DNA from 2 places in the Streptococcus sp. ELY_125 genome. Region 1 is predicted to be linked to the other one. Evidence: predicted binding sites of a transcription regulator. Region 1 holds the regulator's gene; the other holds the start of a gene.

What was found. Region 1 encodes HrcA, which represses chaperone genes, less so after heat shock. Its sites were predicted from a motif close to TTAGCACTCNNNNNNNNNGAGTGCTAA; they were not measured.
Region 2: groES (co-chaperone GroES) is a predicted target of HrcA. The motif match lies at 3,562-3,588, and genes of this name have one in related genera.

The regions. Positions count from the first base shown of each region.
Region 1 covers NZ_JBZFUM010000017.1:5,986-15,864, reverse strand. The annotation lists gene AC4HAL_RS07620 (histidine phosphatase family protein) at 1-191, shown strand, start outside; gene AC4HAL_RS07615 (M15 family metallopeptidase) at 178-912, shown strand; gene AC4HAL_RS07610 (glycoside hydrolase family 73 protein) at 929-1,513, shown strand; gene hrcA (heat-inducible transcriptional repressor HrcA) at 1,699-2,733, shown strand; gene grpE (nucleotide exchange factor GrpE) at 2,746-3,306, shown strand; gene dnaK (molecular chaperone DnaK) at 3,553-5,394, shown strand; gene dnaJ (molecular chaperone DnaJ) at 6,229-7,356, shown strand; gene truA (tRNA pseudouridine(38-40) synthase TruA) at 7,541-8,290, shown strand; gene AC4HAL_RS07580 (bifunctional hydroxymethylpyrimidine kinase/phosphomethylpyrimidine kinase) at 8,283-9,044, shown strand; gene AC4HAL_RS07575 (ECF transporter S component) at 9,031-9,501, shown strand; gene AC4HAL_RS07570 (TIGR01440 family protein) at 9,509-9,879, shown strand, end outside.
Region 2 covers NZ_JBZFUM010000003.1:96,389-106,267, forward strand. The annotation lists gene AC4HAL_RS02270 (PTS sugar transporter subunit IIA) at 2-442, shown strand; gene AC4HAL_RS02275 (PTS sugar transporter subunit IIB) at 574-1,068, shown strand; gene AC4HAL_RS02280 (PTS mannose/fructose/sorbose/N-acetylgalactosamine transporter subunit IIC) at 1,481-2,335, shown strand; gene AC4HAL_RS02285 (PTS system mannose/fructose/sorbose family transporter subunit IID) at 2,337-3,173, shown strand; gene AC4HAL_RS02290 (DUF202 domain-containing protein) at 3,193-3,489, shown strand; gene groES (co-chaperone GroES) at 3,608-3,892, shown strand; gene groL (chaperonin GroEL) at 3,962-5,590, shown strand; gene AC4HAL_RS02305 (DUF975 family protein) at 6,208-6,906, opposite strand; gene AC4HAL_RS02310 (RluA family pseudouridine synthase) at 7,248-8,120, opposite strand; gene pbp2a (penicillin-binding protein PBP2A) at 8,189-9,879, shown strand, end outside.

The DNA of each region.
Region 1 (9,879 bases):
ACGGTATGACTATCGGCACACTGATGGGATTGCTGGATTCAACTTTACCGCGCAGTCTAGCTCTAGATAATGGCAGTGTTTGTCAGCTGACTTATGAAGAAGGTCGATTTCATATTGATGCTATCGGTGATATGTCTTATCGCCAAAAAGGCAGAGAATTGTTAGAAAAGGAAGTGTATGAAAAGTCGTAATCGCAATCTCTTGGTAGCTTTTATCGCTGCCCTGCTAATTATTTTTGGTGTTGCCTATGTTCGTGATAAACAAGAATCTCACCAGTCTCAAGTCAATTCGTCTTCTCATCAATCTGCTATGAAAGAGTCTAAAGCAACTGCAGAATTACCAAATGTTTCAGCAGACGATTGGCAGCTGATTCTTGTCAATCGGGATAATCTTACAGAAGAACTTAATCCTGAATTGACTTCAGTGGATAATATAGAGGTGGATTCTCGAATTGCTGATAATGTTAGAGATTTTTTAGAGGCGGCCCAACAAATTGATAGCAGTGAGCATTTGATTTCAGGCTATCGCAGTGTCGCCTATCAGGAGGAGCTCTTTAGTTCTTATGTTAAACAAGAAATGTCCAGTGATCCTAGTTTGAGCGAGGATGAGGCCAAGGAAAAGGTCAAGACCTATTCGCAGCCGGCAGGTGCTAGTGAACATCAGACAGGTTTAGCTATTGATATGAGTACCGTTGACAATCTTAACGAAAGCGATCCAACTGTTGTTTCTCAAATTAAGAAGTTGGCCCCCCGATATGGTTTTGTGTTACGCTTTGAAAAGGGCAAAAGTGACTCAACAGGCGTAGACTATGAAGACTGGCATTTCCGCTATGTCGGTAAGGCCTCGGCCAAATATATGACGGAGCATGATCTAAGCTTGGAAGAGTACCTTGCAGTGCTCAAGAAGAAATAAGTAAGGAGGTATATTTATGAGAACTAGGCTAAAATTTCGGCCTTTTATAATTGTTTTTGGCTTTGTTTTAGCCCTTATCCTTTTGCCCTTGCTTTTTAACATGAGAACTAAGGCTGCCAACACTAAGGTGGTATCTCACTATAGTCAGGAAGCTTTTATCAAGGAGGTTGCTCCAACTGCTCAAAAACTATCCAAAGCGTATGGAGTCAAAGCTTCTATTATCATTGCCCAGATGGCTCAGTCGTCTGACTATGGCTCTAATTTACTAGCGGTGCGTTATCACAACTATACAGGTATGTTAGCACAATCAGGACAGGCAAGGATTGTTTTAACGACTCAGTCTTACGAATCGGGTCAATGGCGGACAGTTAAGCAGCCTTACGCCATTTATACGGACTGGCAGAGTAGCCTTTCGGCTTATATGGAGGCATTGAGTTCTGGACTGTGGGGGACCCAGCTTTATACAACAGTAGCAACAGCTGAGGAATACACGACTGCTGTTCAAGCCTTGCAAAAAGCTGGCGTTAGTCCCGATCCTCATTATGCGGATAAACTCACTGCTATTATTCAGAAGCATCAGCTAACAAAGTATGATAAATGAGGTGGATGGAAGGTTTCTAAACCTATTGCCCAAATTGCAGTAGAAATAAGTCTTTTAGCACTCTTTTTGAAAGAGTGCTAATTTTTTGAGTTTTTCCCTTGACATCAATTTTTAGAGCAGTATAATAGAAACATAAGTTAGCACTCGTGTCATAAGAGTGCTAAATCTGACAGGAGGTGTCGGGGATGATTACACAGCGTCAAAATGATATTTTGTCCGTCATTATTGAATTGTTTACACAGACTCATGAACCTGTCGGATCAAAGCTTTTACAGAACTACATTGCTTCTAGCAGTGCTACGATTCGTAATGATATGGCTGCTTTAGAAAAAATTGGTTTATTGGAAAAAGCTCATACATCAAGTGGTCGCTTGCCCAGTCGTCAAGGTTTTCAATACTATGTCAATCATTTGTTAAATCTTGAGCGTGTTGATGAAGCGGATGTTTATGAGGTCGTCAAGGCTTTTGACTTTGAATTTTTTAAATTAGAGGATTTGTTACAAAAGGCTAGTGATATTTTGGCAAAGCTGACTGGCTGTACTGCTGTTGCTCTGGATGTTGAACCTAGCAATCAGCGCTTGAGCGCTTTTGATATTGTAAAGCTCAGTCACCACGATGCTCTAGCTGTCATGACTTTTGATGATTCCAATACTGTTACAAGTCAGTTTGCTATTCCCAAGAATTTTCTTGATGAGGATTTAGCCACTTTAAGCAATCTGGTATGTGAACGCTTTTTAGGGCAAACAGTGATGGAAATTCATTATCGGATTCGAACTGAGATCCCGCAGATTGTCCAACGCTATTTCAAGGTAACAGATAATGTCTTGGAATTATTTGAACATATCTTTAAGGAAATGTTTGTAGAAAAACTGTTCTTATCTGGTAAAGAGAATCTCCTCAGATATGCTGATGTTAAAACCTATCGCTTGTTTGATAATAATCAAGAGTTGGCTCTGGATATTAGAAAACAATTTCAAGATGAGCAGCCTTATGTTATTCGATTGGCTGAAGAAAATCAACAAGGGCTTAAGTCTTTGACTCAGTTATCCTACAAATTTTTAATCCCTTATCGTGGATTCGGTAGCTTGAGTCTTATGGGGCCTGTTACTGTAGATTATCAGCGGACTTTGGGACTTCTTAGCATTGTTAGTCGGGTTTTAACGATGAAGTTAGCGGATTTTTATCGCTATCTTAGCAGTAATCATTACGAGGTAAATTAAATAGGAGGCATTATGTCAGAAGATATTAAAAAAGAAAACGAAGAGGCTGCTGAAGAGACAGTGACAACGGTTTCTGAAGATGAAGAAAATCAGCAGGAGGCGACTGTAGTCGATAATGATGAAGAGGCTCCTGAAAAATCAGAACTTGAAGAAGCTCTTGCGAAGGCAGATGATTTTGAAAATAAATATCTGCGGGCTCACGCGGAGATGCAAAATATTCAGCGACGCGCCAATGAAGAGCGCCAGCAGCTGCAAAAGTATCGTTCACAGGATCTAGCTAAGGCGATTTTGCCTAGTTTGGATAATTTGGAGCGTGCTTTAGCGGTTGAGGGCTTGAGCGATGATGTGAAAAAAGGCTTGGAAATGGTACAAGAAAGCCTGATCCAAGCTCTCAAAGAAGAAGGCGTGGAAGAAGTAACAGTCGAAAGCTTTGATCACAATTTTCACATGGCAGTGCAGACCTTACCAGCTGACGATGAGCACCCAGCAGACAGTATTGCAGAAATCTTCCAAAAAGGCTACAAACTGCACGATCGGCTGCTTCGGCCAGCTATGGTGGTGGTGTATAACTAGTCAATAATGATGGGCATTAAAACGCCTCATCATTATACGGCAACCGCTATGGCGGATTGCCTAGACTCCTTACTAGCTCGATAGCAAAATGGTATCGATTTTACTATCAAACTAGTAACAGACTGACTTGTCCGAAATGACAGAAAACTAGTAAATAACGAACAAGAATAATAATTTAAATTTTGAAAGGAATTGAACGTTAATAGCAGTCGCTGGACTGTTTCAATGTTCTTGGTATCTTGTATTATGTCTAAAATTATTGGTATTGACTTAGGAACAACAAACTCAGCAGTTGCCGTTCTTGAAGGCACTGAAAGTAAAATTATCGCTAACCCAGAAGGTAACCGTACAACTCCTTCGGTTGTTTCATTTAAAAATGGGGAAATCATTGTCGGTGATGCCGCTAAGCGTCAAGCAGTAACAAACCCAGATACGGTTATTTCCATTAAGTCTAAAATGGGAACCTCTGAAAAAGTTTCTGCCAATGATAAAGAATATACTCCTCAAGAAATTTCAGCTATGATTCTGCAATACATCAAGGGATATGCTGAAGATTATCTTGGTGAAAAAGTTGAAAAGGCTGTCATCACTGTTCCGGCCTACTTCAATGATGCGCAACGTCAAGCAACTAAAGATGCTGGTAAAATCGCTGGTCTTGAAGTCGAACGGATCGTCAACGAACCAACTGCAGCAGCCCTTGCTTATGGTCTTGATAAACAAGATAAAGATGAAAAAATCTTAGTGTTTGACCTTGGTGGCGGTACCTTTGATGTCTCTATCCTTGAGTTAGGCGATGGTGTCTTCGATGTATTGGCTACTGCTGGTGATAATAAACTAGGTGGTGACGATTTCGACCAAAAGATTATTGACTACTTGGTTGATGAATTCAAGAAAGAAAATGGCATTGACCTGTCAACTGACAAGATGGCTCTGCAACGTTTGAAAGATGCTGCCGAAAAAGCTAAGAAGGACTTGTCGGGTGTCACCCAAACACAAATCAGCCTGCCTTTCATCACTGCGGGTGATGCTGGACCGCTCCACTTGGAAGTCTCATTAACACGTGCTAAATTTGATGATTTGACTCGCGATCTTGTTGACCGCACCAAGACCCCTGTTCGCCAAGCTTTGTCTGATGCTGATTTGAGCCTGTCAGAAATTGATGAAGTCATCTTAGTTGGTGGTTCAACGCGTATCCCTGCTGTTGTTGAAGCAGTTAAGGCTGAAACTGGTAAAGAACCAAACAAATCTGTAAACCCTGATGAAGTCGTAGCCATGGGTGCTGCTATTCAAGGTGGTGTCATCACTGGTGATGTCAAAGACGTCGTGCTTCTTGATGTGACCCCACTGTCACTTGGTATCGAAACTATGGGCGGTGTCTTCACGAAGTTGATTGACCGCAACACAACTATCCCAACTTCTAAGTCACAAGTCTTTTCAACCGCAGCCGATAACCAACCAGCTGTTGATATCCATGTTCTCCAAGGGGAACGCCCAATGGCAGCTGATAACAAGACACTTGGACGTTTCCAATTGACCGATATTCCAGCTGCTCCTCGTGGTGTACCACAAATCGAAGTAACCTTTGATATTGACAAGAACGGTATTGTATCGGTTAAAGCCAAAGACCTTGGTACGCAAAAAGAACAGCACATTGTTATCAAGTCAAATGACGGTCTTTCTGAAGAAGAAATCGATCGCATGATGAAAGATGCGGAGGCCAATGCTGACGCTGATGCTAAGCGTAAAGAAGAAGTTGATCTCAAGAATGAAGTTGACCAAGCGATCTTTGCAACAGAAAAGACCATTAAAGAAACTGAAGGCAAAGGCTTCGATAGCGAACGTGACGCAGCCCAATCAGCTCTTGATGAATTAAAAGCCGCTCAGGAATCAGGCAATCTTGACGACATGAAGTCTAAACTTGAAGCTCTCAATGAAAAAGCTCAAGCTCTTGCGGTAAAACTTTACGAACAAGCTGCTGCTGAGCAGCAGGCAGCTGGCGGAGCAGAAGGTGCGCAAGCAACTGACTCAGCTGACAATAACGGTAATGGTGGCGATGATGTTGTAGATGGGGAGTTCACGGAGAAATAACCCACCAAAACTGACGACTATACTAAAGAGCTCATCAGTTAACAGTTGTCGCTATAGCGAATAACCTAGGTGTCTTACTAACTCGTCAGTAAAATATTATCGATTTTGCATCCTCGTGTCGCAAAAACGCCCCACCCAGTGGGCAATTTATCCTACGAGCCAAAAAATGATGAGCTGGTGGCAAGACCTGTGAACTGTTCTACCCTGAGCGTGGAAATTCGAAAGCGAGATAGTAACTCTACTATAAAACCAACTGCAGAGGTTGCAACTCAGCCTCTGTTTTTGAGAATAAGGCAAAAATCGATCAGCAGAGTTGTGATTTCGTCGTCTCACCTCTATAAGAGTGATGAGGGCAGGTCACAAACATGCTGTAAACTGCTTCCATTAGCTACTTTGACTAATTATTTCTTTGCAATTTTGATAGCGATTTTATCAATTTTCGGTAAGGATTTTCCAAGCTTAAACAGAAAGAAATACAGGTGTTCTCAACTGAACGCGGACTAAGGACTGTGCCAAAAAGATAAGCTTTATCTAGATGCAAGGAATCATCGGACAGTTTTCTATTTTTTAAGTCTCTTAGGAGTTTGTCCACAGAAAAAAACTTTATAGAAAGGAATTGAACCCGCCCTAAAAATTTGTGTGAAAAGATAAATCGTCTAGAAAATCAGGATTTTCTGTTTTCTCATAGTACATCAATAGAAAGGAATACAAGTTCGTTTATTCGAACACAGGCTAAAAACCTAGTGAAAAAGATAAACTTCCTAGTGTGTTTGACACACTGCGTCAGTTTCCTATTTTCATACGGTTTTCTTAACGCCTTTTGTATCATAAATTATGAACAATCAAGAATATTATGACCGTCTGGGGGTGTCCAAGGATGCCTCGCAAGATGAAATCAAAAAAGCCTATCGTAAGATGTCTAAGAAATACCACCCAGACATCAACAAAGAGCCTGGGGCTGAGCAAAAATACAAGGATATTCAAGAGGCTTACGAAACCTTGGGAGACGAGCAAAAACGTGCTGCTTATGATCAGTATGGACCAGACGGTGCCAATGCAGGATTCGGTGGCGGTTTTGGCGGTTTCGATAGCGCAGGATTCGGTGGTTTCGAAGATATCTTTTCCAGTTTCTTTGGTGGAGGTACTAGCCGCAATCCCAATGCGCCACGTCAAGGTGATGATTTGCAATATCGCTTGAACTTGAAATTTGAAGAGGCGGTTTTTGGGGCTGAAAAAGATGTTACCTATAATCGGGAAGCTGAGTGTCACACCTGTCATGGTTCTGGGGCCAAGCCTGGAACGAGTCCAGTGACCTGCAGTCGATGTCACGGTCAAGGTGTGATCAATGTAGATACTCAAACGCCCCTTGGTATGATGCGCCGCCAGGTGACTTGTGATGTCTGCCATGGTACTGGTAAGGAAATTAAGGATCCATGTACGACTTGTCAAGGTAGTGGTCATGAAAAGAAATCACATAAGGTTTCTGTTAAGGTGCCAGCAGGTGTTGAAACTGGTCAACAGATCCGTTTGCAAGGTCAAGGGGAAGCAGGGTTTAACGGCGGTCCTTACGGTGATCTCTTCGTTATTATTAATGTCTTACCAAGCAAGAAATTTGAACGTGATGGTTCAACTATCTACTATACCTTGAATATCAGTTTTGCCCAAGCTGCTCTTGGAGATACTGTTGAGGTACCGACAGTCCATGGTGATGTTGAAATGACGATTCCTGAAGGTACTCAAACGGGTAAAACTTTCCGTCTCAAGGGTAAAGGAGCTCCTCGTCTGCGCGGGGGCAGTCAGGGGGATCAGCATGTAACGATTAATGTTGTCACTCCTACTAAGCTTAATGAGGCACAAAAAGAGGCCCTGATGGCTTTTGCAGCAGCCAGCGGCGAAAGCAGTATTCAACCTAAGAAAAAAGGATTCTTTGATAAGGTTAAAGACGCCTTTGATGCTGAATAGATTTATAATCAAAGGGCAGATATTTAGAACAAGGTCATTAAGTTATCAAAATCAAAAGAAACTATTCCCGAATGTAGCTGTTCCTACATAAAATGGAATAGTTTTTTTATAGGTTCAATCTGTCCGGGGACAGATTGACTCTTTTTCTCTGGGCGAGACTGATTAATCATGCTAAAATAAGGCTATGGTAAGATACAAGGCGATTATCTCTTATGATGGCACCCTGTTTGCGGGCTTTCAGAGGCAGACTAAGGAACGGTCAGTTCAAGAAGAGTTAGAAAAAACTTTGCAGCGACTAAACAGTGGTTTTCCTGTAAAGGTACATGGAGCTGGACGAACGGATAGTGGCGTTCATGCCTATGGGCAAGTCATTCATTTTGATTTACCTCAGGTTCGTGATGAAGAAAAGCTGAGGTTTGGGTTGGATACTCAGTTACCTGAAGATATTGATGTGGTTAGTGTTGAGCAAGTGACTGATGATTTTCATGCTCGCTATCATAAGCATAGTAAGACGTATGAGTTTCTTGTTGACATTGGCCGTCCTAAAAATCCTATGATGCGGGCCTATGCAACGCACTATCCTTATCCTATCGATTTGGCTGCTATGCAGGAAGCTATCAAAGATTTAGTGGGCACCCATGATTTTACTGGCTTTACAGCTTCAGGGAGCTCGGTGACTAATAAGGTGAGAACGATTACAAGGGCAGAGGTGACGGTTGATGCCAAGACTGGCTTTTTAGTTTTTACTTTTACTGGTAATGGCTTCCTCTATAAGCAGGTGCGCAATATGGTAGGAACTCTCTTGAAAATTGGCAATGGGCGTATGCCTGTAAATCAGGTTAGGACAGTATTAGAAACGAAGAATCGTAATTTGGCTGGGCCAACAGCTGCTGGCAACGGCCTTTATCTGAAGGAGATTATCTATGATGACTAATGTTTTGGCTATTTCGGGAAACGACGTATTTAGCGGGGGTGGTCTTTACGCAGACCTCAATACATATACAGCTAATGGCCTGCGTGGTTTTGTGGCAGTAACGTGTTTGACAGCTATGACAGAAAAAGGCTTTGAGGTATTTGCGACAGATGGACAGGTCTTTAAAGCACAGTTGGATAGCCTGAAGCCTGTTGCCTTTGGAGCTATTAAACTGGGATTATTGCCAAATACTGCCATTGCCACCCAAGCACTGAAATTTATAGAAGACCACAAGGGAATACCAATCGTTTTAGACCCTGTTTTGGTCTGTAAGGAAAAACACGATGTCGCAGTCAGTGCACTGCGTGATGAATTATTAAAATTTTTCCCTAATATCACTATAGTGACTCCGAATTTATCAGAAGCCGAGTTGCTTGCCCAGCAGGAAATCAAGACACTGGAAGATATGAAATCTGCAGCTAAGACTCTTCATCAACTTGGTGCTCCAACAGTTGTTATTAAAGGGGGCAGTCGCTTGGATTCTGAGAGAGCTGTAGATCTTTTCTACGATGGGGAAGATTTTAGAGTTTTGGATTACCCTGTGCTTGACAAAAACAATGTCGGAGCAGGGTGCACCTTCGCGTCTAGTATTGCTAGCCAATTGGTTCTTGGCAAGGAGATTTTCGAGGCAGTAAGGATAGCTAAGGGCTTCGTTTATCAAGGTATTCAACATTCTGATCAGTATGGAGTGGTACAGAATTATGAGGCAAATTAGACTACACCAATTAACACTTCTAGCTTTGCTAGCGGCACTTAGTACGGTATTAGGTTTTATTCATATTCCATCTCCAACTGGTTTTTTGACCTTGCTGGATGCAGGAGTTTTCTTTACCGCCTTTTATATGGGTAGTCGCGGCGGAGCAGCCGTCGGGGGGATATCTGCTTTTCTTTTAGATCTATTGTTGGGCTACCCCCAGTATATGTTGTTTAGTTTGCTAGCCCACGGCTTGCAGGGACTCCTTGCTGGTTTACAAGGAAAATATCGCTTTGTTGGAGTGCTATTGGCCTCTATAACTATGGTCGGTGTTTATGTTTTAGCTGCTTTGATACTTGGTTATGGCTGGGGAGCGGCTGTCGCCGGGATATGGGGGAATTCTTTTCAGACGATACTTGGTGCGGTGATAGGCTTTATAGCTTTTAAGCTGTTTTCAAATTTATTTCCTAAGAAATGAGGATATGATGGATTTAGACCTACTGAAAAAACAAACAGAAGGAATTATTGTAGATATATTGGAACGCTCTGCGATTAAACCGGGACAGATTTTTGTCCTAGGCTTATCTTCCAGTGAGGTAGCTGGTGGTCGTATTGGCCAAAACTCCAGCTTAGAAATTGGTGAAGTCGTTGTACAGACTGTCTTAAATGAGACGCAAAAGCGTGATGTCTATTTAGCTGTTCAGGGCTGTGAGCATCTCAATCGAGCTCTAGTCGTAGAAGAGTCTGTTGCAGAGGAAAAGCAGCTGGAGGTGGTTAATGTGCTTCCCAGTCTTCATGCTGGCGGCAGTGGCCAGCTAGCTGCATTTAAATTTATGGAGCACCCTGTTGAGGTTGA
Region 2 (9,879 bases), on a different contig from region 1:
TATGAAGTATCTGGTGTTAGTCAGTCACGGTGGCTTGGCCGAGGGATTGAAAACCTCGTTGGCCATGTTTGCTGGCGATAAGATTGATCAAGTTCTAGCTTTTGGTCTGCAGAATGGTAAGTCAGTTGATGACTTTGCTAGTCAAATCAAGGAAGGCTTGGAAGCTCAGACAAATGAGCAGGATGAGTTTGTTGTCCTAGCGGATATTGTCGGCGGTAGTCCCCTGACAACATTCCTAAATGTTTTGGCCGAAAAAGGAAAATTGGATACAGCGCTGGTCATTGGCGGAATGAACTTAACAGCCGCTCTAACAGCTGTTGTCATGAAGGATATGCTGGAAGGGGAAGCTCTGGCAGAAAATATTCTATCGGAAGCTTCAACAGCTCTTCAGCAATTCCAAGTATCTGGTGATGATGATGCTGACGACGATGATGACATTTAGTTAGTAGTGCTTGATGGTCAACTTCAAGTCTTTCTAGCTGGTAAAAATGCTATATTTAGCAATTTTGCTAACCATTTTATTGTAATTATAACTAGCCTTAGGCTAAATTTATTTTAAGAGGAGAGAAGAACATGTCAATTTCATTTGTTCGTATCGATGACCGTATGATTCACGGTCAAACTGTAACACGTTGGGCAAAAGAGTACCCATGCGATGGGTTGATTGCGGTAAATGACGCAGCTGCCAATAATAAGGTATTAATCCAAGCTTACAAGGGAGCATCGGATAAGAAAACTTTTGTTTGGACCAAAGAAGCTTTTGCGCAAAAATCTAAAAAAGTAACAGATTCTGACAGCCGCTACTTCCTTATCGCTAAGAATCCTATCGATATGAAGGAAATTTTGGTGGATCAAGGCTTTGTACCAGATGATATTAAAGAAATTATTGTCGGTCCAGCTAATGATCGCCCCGGTGCTGCCAAACTTGGTAACAACCAGTCAATCACTCAAGAAGAGGCCGATGCTATTGAAGAGATTGAGAAAGCTGGTTACAAGGTGAAATTCCAGCTCCTACCAGATGTTTCTATCGGCTACTGGTCAGACTTTAAATCACAATTTGGTTATTAACGTAGAAGGCTTGTCTAGGTTTTAAAACACTGGGTAAACTACGGCAATCGTTATGATGGCTTACCTATCTACCTTACTAACTTTGTAGAAACTGCCTATAAGCAGTTTTGTCTGGTGATAAAGAGAAAGGCGATTGTCGCCAGTTTTCTCGTAACGTCTTAGTATCTTGTTAACTGAACACGGGCTAAAATCCTAGTAAAAAAGATAAACGTCCTTGTGTCCTTACGACACAGCGTCCGTTTCCTATTTTTATACGGATTTCTTCATGCCCTTTGTATCTTGCTAATTGAACACGAGCTGCGATCTGTGTCAAAAAGACAGCTTCTCCTAGAGTCTTGCGACTCTTCGTCGAACCTGCTATTTTGCCTTTGCTCGCTGACGCTCTTAGTATCTTAAATAAAGGAGAAATATTATGACAATTTCTTGGTTACAAGCAGCCATTCTTGGCTTGTTTGCCTGTTTGTCTTCCATGCCTGGCCTAGGTGGTACCACCATTGGTAACTACACTTTAGGTCGTCCCTTAGTCGGAGGTCTGGTCTGTGGCCTGATTCTTGGAGACCTTAAAACAGGTATCGTTTGTGGGGTTGCTATGCAGCTTGTTTACATCGCCTTGGTAACACCTGGTGGTACTGTATCAGCTGATGTTCGTGCGGTATCTTATATTGGTATTCCTTTGGCGATGGTTGCTATTCACTCACAAGGACTGTCAGCTAATTCAGCTGATGCAGCTAATCTTGCAAAATCAATGGGAACCTTGGTAGGTACTATTGGTACCGTGCTTTTCTACGGAACAGCTACTATGAACCTGGTATGGCAGCACATCGGCTGGAGAGCTGTTGAAAAGAGAGATTATAAAAAACTGTACGCAGTAGACTGGGGCCTTCCTTGGGTCTCCCATATCATCTTTTCATTCATTCCGACGCTAATTATGTGTAAACTAGGAGCAAGCGCAGTTACGGCGTTGAAAGAAGCACTGCCACTGGACGGTATTCCGATGAAGACCCTCTTTACGGTAGGTTCCTTGCTCCCATGTGTAGGGATTGCTATTCTTTTGAAACAAATTGTTGATAAGGCAGTTGACTTTATCCCATTCTTTGTTGGATTTACCCTTGCAGCATCATTGGGATTGAACTTGGTATCATGTGCAGTCATTTCCCTTATCTTTGCGGTCTTGTTCTATGAACTAGAAATGGCTAAAAACGCTAAGGCTACAGCAGTAGCTGGTGCAGATAATCTAGAATTTGATGACGATGAGGAGGATATCTAAGATGGCTCAAAAGAAAATTTCAAAGAAAACACTAACTAAATCCTTCCATCATTGGTATTATGGGAACTTAACCTGCTTCTCACAAGAGCATATGCAGACCTTTGGTTACCTAACCTCTATGCTGCCAATCGTTGAAGAGCTTTACGATAATGAAGATGATAAAGCGCGTTCTATGCAGACCTATACGGCCTTCTTCAATACAGAACCACAACTTGGTTCCCTTATTGTTGGGGTAACAGCTGGCTTGGAAGAAGCTCGTGCGAATGGTTCAGATGGTGTTGATGATGAAACTATCAATGGTCTACGTGCTGGTTTGATGGGACCCGTTGCTGGTATCGGTGATTCCCTTGTTGTCGGTACTTTGATTCCAATTATCTTAGGGATTGCCCTTGGCTTGTCAACTGGCGGTTCGCCGGTCGGTGCGATATTCTATATTGTGGTTTGGAATCTCTTAGCCTACTTTGGTATGCGTTTTGCCTACTTCAAGGGTTATGAACTTGGGGATAAGGCAGTTGAAGTTTTGGTTGGCCCCCAAGGACAAGCTATCCGTAAAGCCGTAGCTATTGTTGGTGGTATGGTTGTCGGTGCTGTAGCTGCAACTTGGGTTCCTATTAAAACAGCCTTTGAATTGAAGAATTCTTCTGGAAAAGCTTTCTTAGTGTTGCAAGACCAGTTGGATGGTGTTTATCCAGGCTTGTTAACAGCTTTAATTACCGTTTTCTGCTGGTGGTTGATGGCTAAGAAAAATATGTCGCCAATTAAAGTTATGCTGCTCTTAGTAGTTCTTGCTCTTGTTGGTGTCCTGACAGGCTTCTTCGATCCAGGATTAAAATACTAAATCAAAAAATGGAGCGCTTATGCTGACAGAAAAAGAATTTATCACCGGTTATGAGAAGGAGATTGCCTACCAAAAGCATATGATTGAAAATCTAGGACGTTGGTTTACGCTGATGTTTCTCATCGCTAGCATTGGTATCATCTTAGTTTATCTGCTTTCAGCATATCTCGTCGTTCGTATTATCGGTATTGTCCTGATTATCTTGGGAGTATTAGGAATGCTGCTCTTTGGCTACGGTATTTACAAGGGGCGCCTTAATGTCCAAAAAGTTATCGATGACTTTGAAGAAAAGATGACTCGGGCAAAAGCAAAATAAAACAAAAACTTTGTCGGAAGACAGAGTTTTTTCTTGACTATTTTTGACCAAATGATACAATGATAAGTGTAATTAGCACTCAAGATATTAGAGTGCTAAAAAATATTGGAGGTTTATTATGTTGAAGCCATTAGGTGATCGTATTGTTGTAAAATTTGAAGAAGTAGAAGAAACGACAGCAAGTGGTTTTGTTTTAGCAGGCGGCTCTCATGAAGCCACTAAAACAGCGACTGTTGTAGCCGTTGGTCAGGGTAGTCGCACCTTGACAGGAGAACTCGTTGCTCCAAGCGTTTCTGCGGGTGATAAAGTACTCGTTGAAAATGGAGCTGGTCTTGACGTCAAAGACGGTGATGACAAGGTCTCAATCATTCGTGAAGCAGATATTTTAGCTGTATTAGCCTAATCGGCTAGCTGCCCCATGTCTGTAATAATTTTATAAATAGAAACTTTAGAAAGTAGGAAAGTAACTATTATGGCAAAAGATATTAAATTTTCAGCCGATGCCCGTTCTGCTATGGTGCGCGGGGTTGATGCGCTGGCAGATACTGTTAAGGTAACGCTTGGCCCTAAAGGTCGTAATGTTGTTTTGGAAAAATCCTTTGGTTCACCCTTGATTACGAATGACGGTGTAACTATTGCTAAGGAAATCGAACTAGAAGACCATTTTGAAAACATGGGGGCCAAATTAGTTTCAGAAGTTGCTTCAAAAACTAATGATATTGCAGGTGACGGAACAACTACAGCCACTGTTTTAACCCAAGCCATCGTTCGCGAAGGGCTTAAAAATGTAACAGCAGGAGCTAACCCAATCGGTATCCGTCGCGGTATCGAAAGAGCTGTTGCAACAGCTGTTGAAGGCTTAAAAGCTATCGCTCAACCAGTTTCTGGTAAAGAAGCTATTGCGCAAGTTGCTGCTGTATCTTCACGTTCTGAAAAAGTTGGTGAATACATTTCAGAAGCTATGGAAAAAGTTGGCAATGACGGTGTCATCACCATTGAAGAGTCCCGTGGTATGGAAACTGAATTGGACGTTGTTGAAGGGATGCAATTTGATCGCGGTTACCTTTCTCAATACATGGTAACCGATAATGAAAAGATGGTTGCTGATCTGGATAATCCTTATATCTTGATTACCGATAAGAAAATTTCAAATATCCAAGATGTTCTTCCTCTTTTAGAAGAAGTACTTAAAACCAGCCGCCCGCTCTTGATTATCGCAGACGATGTTGATGGAGAAGCTTTACCTACATTGGTTCTAAATAAGATTCGCGGAACCTTTAATGTTGTTGCGGTTAAAGCACCAGGTTTTGGTGATCGCCGCAAGGCTATGTTGGAAGATATTGCTGTTTTGACTGGTGGTACTGTCATTACCGAAGACCTCGGTCTGGAACTCAAGGATGCCAGCATCGCTTCTCTTGGTCAGGCTGCTAAAATCACTATTGACAAAGATTCAACAGTGATTGTTGAAGGAGCTGGCGAAGCCTCTGCCATTACAGAGCGTGTCAACTTGATCAAATCACAATTAGAAACAACAACATCAGACTTTGATCGTGAAAAGTTGCAAGAACGGTTGGCAAAATTATCTGGTGGTGTTGCAGTTATCAAGGTTGGTGCTGCGACTGAAACCGAATTAAAAGAAATGAAACTCCGCATTGAAGATGCCCTTAATGCAACTCGCGCTGCTGTTGAAGAAGGTATCGTTGCCGGTGGTGGTACAGCCCTTGTTAATGTCATTGAAAAAGTTGCCTCTCTTGATGTGAAGGGGGATGAAGCAACTGGCCGTAACATTGTTCTGCGTGCGCTTGAAGAACCCGTTCGTCAAATTGCCCGTAACGCTGGCTATGAAGGTTCCGTTATCATCGAAAAACTTAAAGCTAGCGCTGTTGGTACAGGCTTTAATGCAGCCGATGGAAGCTGGGTAGATATGGTTGAAGCAGGAATCATCGATCCTGTCAAAGTTAGCCGTTCGGCCCTGCAAAATGCAGCTTCTGTTGCTAGCCTCATTCTAACAACTGAAGCTGTTGTCGCTGATCACCCAGAAGAGTCATCAGCACCGGCAGCACCAGCTATGGATCCAGGTATGATGGGTGGCATGATGTAATAGAGACAACCTATCTAAGTAGCAAAGGAGCTGGCTGGTTAAGAGAGTGGGACTCAATCAGTAAATCGAGGTAAAATCACGATTTTGATTTTCCTCGCTCTCTTATTTTAAGGCTCAGGGCTCTGCCACTTTCCTGTTTTTAGGTGGCAGGCTTTGGCAGTCTATCCCCAGACTGTTGGAGCTATCACTTAGGTGGTAGTTAAACAGTCCAGTGGACTGTTTAAGGAGTCGCCTAAAGATAGGGAAGCGCCCCAAGATAAGGACCGCCAATCAGCAGCGGTTCATTGAAGATAAAGCACCTAATGAACTGTGTGGGAGTAAGACTTGTTGGCTATACCAACAAGTCTTACTCCCAACCACTGCGTCGATCTGGTAAATCTAGGATAATGCTAATGGATCTGGATTTTTGTCCCAGACTCTTCTTGCTAACTCTAAAGAGACAGTGTTATCAGCTGTCTCTTTTTTGTACTGTAACGTTAAAGGCTTTCTAGCTATCATAATTGGCTGAAAGATTAGGCTGGCTTGCTATGATGAATGAATTATATTCCTCACTAACTTATAAAAATGGAAGGCTCATCTGAACCTTCCGTTTTTTCTTTTCAATATGGGAGTAGCTTTTAATCCGTTAGAGCAGCTGGATTTTGACCAATGAGAGTCCGGTAGAACTCAGCATGTGTCGCTAGGATGTAAGGGTAGAGCCAGAGATAGCCGATTCCAAGGGTTAGGGTTGCTAAGAGCCACCAACCAAGAAAACTGAGATCAAGGACGAAAAGTTCCCATTTGTGTCCCTTCATCAAATGCTTGGATCTGGTGATGGCTTCGGTAGCTGTTAGTTTTTTTCCTTGTCGTTTAAGATCATCAACGATATAGATAGACATAGCATAAGAGTAAGCTTTGATGATGCCAGGGATAATGAGGAGCAAAGTCCAAAGTAGTATGAAGATATATTGAAGAATCCAAGTCAGAATAAAGGACCAAATACGACCTTCTGTAAATCCTGCGAAGACGCTGGCAAGAATATTTTCGTCCTTACGATTATCAATCAAATGAAGAAAGCCTAGAATAGTACTGGCAGCAATCAAGCCAAGGAATAGGCCGCCGGTTTGTACCAAAGGTGAAGCATAAAAAGTGACATGTATACCAGTAATAAGACCATTATGGTGAGTCATCAATTCCTTTGTGGTTAGGATATCATGGATGCTATCCGTTTGAAGAAAAATCTGAATAAGCCAAACGATAGCAACGACCCCGATAGCCCATTTCCAATTGCCAGAAAGCTTTTGTTTAGCTCGAGATTTTAATTCACTTCGTTTCATGGTAATTTCCTTTGTATTAGTTTATCGATACAATGATTATATACTGTTTTCCTAAATTTGTAAAGAGATCTTATGAAAAATATGTGCTGGAACAAAATATCCTAGCATAGGATGTATATTATGATAATAAAGTAATAAAATCATTACCAATTCCGATAATTCAGGCTGCTAGCCTATCGAAGTTTCCATTAGAGCTTACAAGGGATAATCAATAATGGAGAGGCTACCAAATTAAAAGAATCCAAGTAATCAAGGAGCTTTAACTCTCCTATACGGCGGCTTTGCAGCCTCTTACAGTTTTAACTATAAACTCTCTAGGGAAATTTGAAAGGAGCATGATACTACTTCATTCTATCGTGTAGTCCTTGTTCAAAGCTTGCTGATTTGGCTTTAAACGTCAGAATTTCTGCTGTAAAGGGATGGGTAAAACTGAGCTGGTAAGCGTGAAGCATCAGTCGCCCCTTGGGATGCCTATGATAAAGTGGATCACCAATGAGGGGATGATCGTGATAGGCTAGATGGACACGAATTTGATGGGTTCGTCCAGTTTCTAGCCGACAGTCAACAAGAGTCTGATTGGGAAAGCTCTTGAGTTTAGTGACATGAGTAATAGCCCCTTGGCCTGTCTGGGGACTAACGATACGCTTTCTGCGGTCATGTCGATCTCGTCCAATCTTATCAGTATAAGTGACTTTCTTTTGCCTAAATCCCCCCTGAACCAAAGCCCAGTAATGACGACTAATCTTTTTATCTTCTAATAATCGATTAAGAATGGGTAGTACAAAAGGATTTTTAGCAAAAAGCACCAAGCCGCTAGTTTCCTTATCCAAGCGATGGACGACATAGCAGGTTTGCCCAGCGTAGGCAGACACATGGTTGAGTAAGGCCACCTCATCAGGGGCATTGCCGTGGGTTTTCATTCCTTCGGGTTTATTAACGATAATCAGATGTTCATCTTGATAGCAGCAGTCGACTAGCTCTTTTTGACCTAGGGGAATTTCTTTTTTAGGGTAGTCGTCTTGGTCAAAAATCACATCAATATAATCTCCAGCTTGAACAGGGCTCTGCCAGTTGATGCTATTTCCATTGACAAACAGATGCTTCTTCGTCCGTAGAAAGTGACGTATTTTGCGGGGAACTAACCAGTGTTCCTCCAGCAATCCTTTGACTGTTGTCTGGGGGAAAGAGGGCGGTAGAGTAATTCGGAATTTCATGCTTTTGATTTTAGCACAAATCGCATTTTCTCTCTAGGTTTTTGAAGGAAACTTGCTATAATAGGGCTATGAAGTTTTTAGAGATAATCAAACAGCAGGCTCGTCAATTGAAAACGAAGCTGCTGAATAGAAACAAGAATAAAGAAAAACCTTCAAGGAAGCCGTCTGACAGTCAAGCTGGTGATGAAATGAGCATGACCCAGCGCTTGGAGTCAGTACCTGTTCATGAAAGCGAGTACCATCGCAGTCAAGGCCACCATCAGAGTCACCTAGACAGGCTGATTGAAAAATATCCTAAACTCGCTTTTCTCAAGGTCATCATCCCAGATAAACAATCTTGGATTCGCCGTTTTTGGCGTCGCTACCAGATTAACAAGATTTTGGCCATTGGAGCTAGTATCTTTGTTCTTTTTACAGCGGCCTATCTTTTTTATCTAGCCAAAACAACTAATGTATCTGACTTACAGGATGCTTTGAAATCTTCAACGGTTATTTATGATAAAGAAGGTCAGCAAGCTGGTAACCTGATGGGGAATAAGGGAACCTATGTTGAATTAGATGCTATCTCTGATGATTTAGAAAAAGCTGTCATTGCAACCGAGGATCGCAGTTTCTATAAGAATCACGGTATTAATTATAAGCGCTTTTTCTTAGCTGTTCTAACTGCCGGAAAATTCGGAGGAGGCTCAACAATTACCCAGCAGTTAGCCAAGAATGCTTACCTGACTCAGGAACAGACTGTTACGCGGAAGGCTAAGGAATTTTTCCTAGCAGTAGAGCTCAATAAGAAATATTCCAAAAACCAAATTTTAACTATGTATCTCAACAATGCCTACTTTGGCAATGGTGTATGGGGAGTTGAGGATGCCAGTCAGAAATATTTTGGAACCAGTGCTGCTGATTTGACTGTTGATGAAGCGGCAACTTTGGCGGGAATGTTGAAAGGCCCAGAGATTTATAATCCGCTTTATTCAGCTGATAATGCTACCAACCGACGCGATACTGTCCTGCAAAACATGGTTAATGCTGGCTATTTGACACAAGCTGATGCAAAATCATATAGGGGCGTTGATATATCCAGCCGCCTTAGTGATACCTATGCGGGCAAGGCTGAGGAGTATAATTATCCCTCTTATTTTGATGCTGTAGTCAACGAAGCTATTGATAAATACGGGATATCGGAGAAAGATATTCTTAATAATGGCTATAAGATCTACACTGAATTGGATACCAACTATCAAGATGGAATGCAAACAGTCTATGCTCAAACGGCCAATTTTCCTACCTCACCTTATGATGGCTCAACAGCTCAGTCTGCCAGTGTAGCTATCGACCCATCGACCGGCGGTGTCCGCAGTCTAGTTGGACGTCTCGGCTCGACGGATGATCCCACCTTTAGATCCTATAACTATGCTACTCAGTCATCGCGCAGTCCAGGATCAACGATTAAGCCTCTGGTTGTATATTCACCAGCTGTAGCCGAAGGTTATGATATTGATGAGGAGCTTCCTAATACTGTTCAGGATTATAATGGTTATGCTCCTTCTAACTACGGCGGTATTGAGACGGAAAGTGTTCCTATGTATCAGGCATTGGCCAATTCCTATAATATTCCAGCTGTTCATCTGCTGAACGAAATGGGAGTCAGCACGGCTTTTGATTATGGTAAAAAATTTGGTCTCAATATGGATAATGTGCCTAAAAACCTAGGTGTTGCCCTTGGTGGCAGTGTCACAACTAACCCATTAGAAATGGCTCA